2 regions of the Alkalibacillus silvisoli genome follow, and region 2 is predicted to be linked to the other one. Evidence: riboswitches for the same ligand, from Rfam matches in the RefSeq annotation. Region 2 holds a riboswitch; the other holds the start of a gene.
What was found. Region 2 has a riboswitch for cobalamin ahead of ABDZ63_RS15070 (ribonucleoside-diphosphate reductase subunit alpha). Riboswitches for the same ligand answer to the same signal wherever they lie in the genome.
Positions count from the first base shown of each region.

Region 1: another riboswitch for cobalamin. It lies ahead of ABDZ63_RS01850 (ABC transporter substrate-binding protein); the one in region 2 lies ahead of ABDZ63_RS15070 (ribonucleoside-diphosphate reductase subunit alpha).

Region 1 is NZ_BAAACZ010000003.1:217,507-220,687, forward strand. Features, by position in the region: gene ABDZ63_RS01840 (methyl-accepting chemotaxis protein) at 1-334, opposite strand, end outside; gene ABDZ63_RS01845 (BMP family lipoprotein) at 347-1,291, opposite strand; cobalamin riboswitch at 1,470-1,652, shown strand; gene ABDZ63_RS01850 (ABC transporter substrate-binding protein) at 1,782-2,747, shown strand; gene ABDZ63_RS01855 (FecCD family ABC transporter permease) at 2,785-3,181, shown strand, end outside.
Region 2 is NZ_BAAACZ010000030.1:5,937-9,117, forward strand. Features, by position in the region: gene ABDZ63_RS15065 (carbohydrate ABC transporter permease) at 1-664, shown strand, start outside; cobalamin riboswitch at 819-1,011, shown strand; gene ABDZ63_RS15070 (ribonucleoside-diphosphate reductase subunit alpha) at 1,148-3,181, shown strand, end outside.

The DNA.
Region 1 (3,181 bases), on a different contig from region 2:
AGTCTTCATATTTATCTTGTGCTTGCGTTAACCATTGTCTTTGGTCTTCAGTTTCTACAAGGTTAGAGATGCCTGTAATGGTTTCTTCAGTTTGTTCGATTTGAAATATTGCATCTTGTCTTGTTGCCTCAGATGGACTGTAATAATAAGTTGTTAAAGCTTGTTCTGATGATTGTAGTTGAGCATGTAATTCCTTACTTTCCAATAAGACTTCGACATCTTCTTGGGACGAACTTTGAAAAGTAATCATTTCAAAAGCAATCCATGAAACGAGAGCCAAACTTAAAAGCAAAGGAATCATCGTCATGATATATAATCGTTTTTTGATGTTCATTTAATCACTCCTTTATGATTCATTTCTAGCATTTTCAAGTGTTTGTTCTTCAAGGCTAGATAATTCAATTAGACGTATTGGAGCAAGTCCAACACCCTCTTCATTTAAACCAAGTTCAATATGTTCACCTTGAAGAGTTTCACCATTATGTAAACGTTCCATAATGTCATAGATTGCAACATTTACATTTTTAACCATTGAGGATATAACAGCTTCCTCAGCAATGGTGAATTGATCTGTATCTACTCCAAACGCATAGATTCCTTGATTTTCAGCTTCTTGTAAAGCACCTGTTCCAGTAAATCCAGCTGATGGAAATAAGAGATCAGCACCTTCATCAATCATTTCTTGAGCTATGTCAGCGCCTAATTGGTCATCATCAAACGTCCCAGCATCTTGTGATAATATTTCAGCATCTGAATTCGCATCTTCAACACCTTCAATAAAACCACGTTCAAACGTACGAATGACTTCACTATCCACACCACCAATAAAGCCTACAACGTCCGTTTCCGTTCTCATACCAGCAATTAGTCCAATTAAGTAACTTCCTTCATCTTCTTTAAAGGTAATGGAAGTGACATTAGGTAAGTCAATCACGTCATCAATAATCACAAACTGTTGGTCAGGATAAGTTTCAGCCAGTGTTTCAATAGCAGGCGTTGTAGTGAAACTTAAACCAAAAATGACATCATGTCCTTGTTCTATGAGGTCTTCAAGATGCTTTTCATAATCCTCATCAAACGGTTCACGATAGTCAAAAACAATACCCAGTTCATCACGTGCTTGGGCTAATCCTTGAAAGGCTAAATCACTGAATGCATTATCACCTAACCCACTTTCAGTTACTAATAAACCAGCACTAAGTTCTTGATCAATAACTGCTTCCTCTTCTGAAGAACAAGCAGCTAATATAAATGTTAAAATTAATAAAAACATTAACTTATGTACTTTCATAAATATCCTCCTAAATTCTGAAAATTATGTCGAAATTAATCGAAAAATGACCACTAAATTATTATCGGATCACTATCCAGTTCTGTTAATAGCCAAATGAATTTTTTAGGAGTTTAGTAGAACTTTTGGCATATGTTGACGAATGGGTGTTATAAGATTAATATAGAAATTAAGAATTAAATACATAGAACATTTAGGTGTGAGCATTTAGTTGCTTATTTAAAAGGGAAGTTCGGTGTAAGTCCGACGCGGTCCCGCCACTGTTATGGGGAACGACTGACCAAATCCACTGTTAAATACGGGAAGGGGGTCAGAAGTGATGAACCTAAGCCAGGAGACCTGCCTAAGTATGTTTTAGCTTATTTCCTTCGGGGTTAAAGGGATAGCTATATATCAGTCGAAAGATTAATATATAGTAGAGACTAAAGTGCTCATATTTCCTTACTCTAGGGAAATATGAGTACTTTTTATTATAGAAAGGAAGAGGAAGATGAAAAAGACAATTTGGTTAAAATTATGTATCGTAATGATGTTCGTAATCGTTGTCGGGTTAACAGCTTGCCAAAGTGCAGAACCTGAAGATGAAGAGGTGAATGATGAGGAAGCTGAAGAAACTGCAGAGAATGATTCAGATGAACCGGTTACTTTTACAGATAAAGCAGGTGAAGAAATAACAATTGAAGAGGAAGTAGAGCGAATTGTTTCTGTTATTCCAAGTGCAACTGAAATTGTATTTGCAGTAGGAGCAGGTGATCAAGTTGTTGGGGTATCAGAATGGGCTGATTATCCAGAAGAAGTTTTTGAAGTTGAAGAAACTGTTGGTGATATGAATTTAAATATTGAGAAGATTGTTGAACTAGAGCCAGATGTAGTCATAGCTGATTTAAATAACGCAGGGGATTTAGATGCAATGCGTGATGTTGGCTTGAATGTGGTTACATTAGGCTCACAAAGCTTAGAAGAAGTTTATGAAGATATTGAAATGGTAGGGAATGCTACAGGTCAAGCTGAAGAAGCAGAAGAGATTGTTTCAAATATGCAAAGTCAAGTTAGTGAAGTTACAGAGCAAGTCAGTGACATTCCAGATGATGAACGTAGGAGTGTTTGGTTGGAGCTTGATTCAGATTTGTATTCTGGTGGAGAAGGCTCTTTCTTACATGAATTATTAACACTTGCTGGTGGTGAAAATATTATCGCTGATGAAGAAGGTTGGCCACAAGTAAGTGAAGAAATTGTGTTAGAACGTGACCCAGAAGTGATTATTACAACATATGGCTACTATACAGACGATGTGGTTGAATCAGTTTTAGCTCGGGACAATTGGCAGTCTGTCACAGCAGTAGAACAGGAAGAAGTACATGATATTCATAATGATATTGTGACAAGACCAGGACCAAGGTTAGTTGATGGCCTAGAAGAGATCGCTACTATTTTATACCCAGAATATATGGAGTAATAGGACATCACGATCATGTAACGAATGGATGTTATAAATGAAAAAACGCTCGATTTTATGGATTGCTTTACCGTTATTAACCCTTATATTAGTTGTATTTATGAGCTTATCGATTACCTTAGGTGCAGCTAATCTTTCTTGGCAGACTGTGTGGCAAGTGATCCTTTCAAGACTTCCTATAATCAATCAGTGGATTGAGCCTAATTGGAGTGACTCAACAGAAACGATTGTATTAGACATTAGAATGCCGCGTGTAATCTTAGCAGCTATTGTAGGTGCAGCTTTGGCATTAGCGGGTGCGATCTATCAAGGTGTATTACGCAATCCATTAGCTGATCCATTTATTTTAGGTGTGTCTTCTGGAGCTTCATTTGGTGCTGCTTTAGTCTTTGCCTTAGGACTCCAAATTGTTTGGCTAGGTCAATTTACATTGC
Region 2 (3,181 bases):
AACAGCATGGACAGATTATAATATTGATACAAGTGTATTTAATAGTTTAATAGTAACAGGTATTGGCGCGTTATTATGCCTTGTTCTTGCGATTCCTACTGCATACGCACTTGAGCGGATCCGTTTTAAAGGAAGTCAAATGTTATTTACGTTATACATTTCAGCGATGATGATCCCAATGGTGTTAGGTTGGATTCCATTATTCTTCTTATTAGCTCAGTTTAATATGTTAGATAATATTTTTGGTTTAGCTATTGTTTATGCAATCTCGCAATTGCCTTTTACGATATTCGTGTTAACGAGCTTTATGGGGACAATTCCTAAATCATTAGAAGAGTCTGCTGCAATAGATGGTATGTCTCCATATGGCGTACTCTGGAAAATTGTCACGCCTTTAACCATGTCAGGGATTATAACGGTTACGATCATGAATGCGATACAATTTTGGAATGAGTACTTCATGGCATTAATTTTCTTGCAGTCTAGTGAAAACTATACATTAGCACTAGCAATCGACTTTATTAGTAATGAAGCACAATATACGAATGCTTGGGGCGTATTATTTGCCAGCTTAGTGTTCGCGATTGTACCGGTGATCATCTTATATGCTATCTTTCAGCGTCGTATTACGAAAGGGATGGCAGAAGGTGCGATTAAAGGTTAAAATAATTAGTCTTAAAATCCTCTGTGTAAGCAGAGGATTTTTTGATACACTTAAGATAGAATAATAGAAAGTGCTTGTTTTTTATTTTTATATCATCTATACTGTAATCAAACATCAACATATAGATGTTTGTTTTAATTTCAAAACTATATATAGTGTTATAGCTTGTGTTGATGCCTTTAAAAGGCTTAAAAGGGAATTTGGTGAGAAACCAATACTGCCCCCGCAACTGTAAACGTGACGAAATGGAAAACCACTTTATAAGGTTAGTGTTTGCTACTTATAAGGGAAGGTCCAGATTAGGAAGAAGCGTAAGTCAGGAGACCTGTCTACATGAGCCGAGTTACATTTTCTTCGGGGTGATAAGAGAATGAAGCGACTTGTCATACATATTGGCCTAAATACCAGCCAAAGTATACTCTTGCTGTCGTTTTATTCGCTTCCCCCCCCGTGGAGGCGATTTTTTATTTTTAGGAGGATTATATGACGACATTAACTAAACATGAAACACGGGTTATGAATGGGGAGGTAAAAGAAGCTTTCTCTGAAAAACGACTAAATTTATTTATTAAACAAGTAACAGAAGGATATGAACACTTAAAACTAATATCCTATGAAGACAAAGTCTTAAAAGCTCTTCAAAGTAAAGATGAAGTAACCCCTGAACAAATTACAAATGAATTATTGTTGCGTGGACTAGAAAACATTAGCCCACAGGAGCCAGATTGGACGTATGTCTGTGCCAATATTTACTTGAGGAAGCTTTATCAAAACGCGGCTATTAACCGCGGGTATAATGCGAAAAATAAATACGGTTCATTTATCGAATTACAGCAAGTTTTATCAAATAAAAATATTTACAGTGATCAAATTTTAAAACATTACACAAAAAGTGAAATTGAACAGGTAGCTTCTAAAATTAGTTCTGAACGTGACCATTTCTTTACTTATATTGGTTTAAGAACGTTAGCCGATCGTTATTTAGCCAAAGATCATAACGGTCACACTTATGAACTACCGCAAGAACGTTTCCTAACAATCGCCATGACACTAATGATTAATGAGCCTAAGAATAAACGCCTCGAATTAGTAGAAGAAGCTTACTGGGCATTAAGTAACCTTTACATGACTGTTGCAACACCAACTTTATCAAATGCCGGGAAGTCTTATGGCCAGTTATCAAGCTGTTTTATCGACACGGTCGACGATAGTTTACAAGGTATTTATGATTCGAATACAGATATCGCTAATTTGTCGAAAAATGGTGGCGGAATTGGGGTTTATTTAGGGAAAATTCGCTCTCACGGAAGTTCCATTAAAGGGTTTAAAGGTGTATCGAGCGGTGTCATGCCATGGATGAAGCAGCTTAATAATACAGCTGTTAGTGTCGATCAACTTGGCCAAAGACAAGGTGCGATTGCGGTTTATTTAGATGTGTGGCATCAAGATATTTATAAATTTTTAGATGCGAAATTAAATAATGGTGATGAGCGTCAACGTACACATGATTTATTCACAGGTGTGTCACTTCCAGATTTATTCATGGAAAAAGTAGATGCACGTGATGACTGGTATTTATTTGACCCGCATGAAGTACGAGAAGTAATGGGCTTTAGTTTAGAAGACTATTACGATGAAAAGCGAGGCTCAGGGTCATTTAGAGAGAAGTATGAGGCATGTGTGAATCATCCTGATCTATCGAAAGAGAAAGTTCCAGCAATTGATCTTATGAAGCGGGTTATGGTTAGTCAATTAGAGACTGGAACACCTTATATGTTTTATCGTGATGAAGCGAATCGTCAAAACCCGAACTCTCACCAAGGGATGATTTATTGCTCGAATCTTTGTACTGAAATTATGCAAAACCAAAGTGCGACGACAGTAGAAGAGCAGTATACAGAAGATGGTAAAATTGTCGTCACGAAAGCCCCTGGTGATTTCGTCGTTTGTAATCTTTCGAGTATTAATTTAGGGAAAGCTGTCTTTGATAATGTGCTAGAACGTTTAATCCCGATTCAAGTTAGAATGCTGGATAATGTAATTGATCTGAATACAATTCCAGTCCTGCAAGCGCAATTAACAAATCAAAAATATCGCGCAGTTGGATTGGGCACATTTGGTTATCACCATTTACTCGCACTTAAAGAGATTGTATGGGAGTCAGATGAAGCGGTTGAATTTGCGGACGAGCTGTATGAAAAAGTGGCTTATTTAACAATCAAATCGAGTATGGAACTAGCCAAAGAAAAAAGTCCTTATCCATTATTTAAAGGCTCAAAGTGGCATGACGGTAGTTATTTCGATGATAAAGGCTATCAAGGTGAGGCGTGGGATGAACTGAGGCAAGACGTACACACGCATGGACTGAGAAATGGGTACTTAATGGCTGTAGCACCAAACTCAAGTACGAGCATTATTGCAGGTAGCACTGCCAGTATCGACCCGATTTTCAAAAAGTTTTACTCAGAAGAAAAGAAAGATTACAAGATTCCAGTAACGGCACCTGATTTAAGTCCA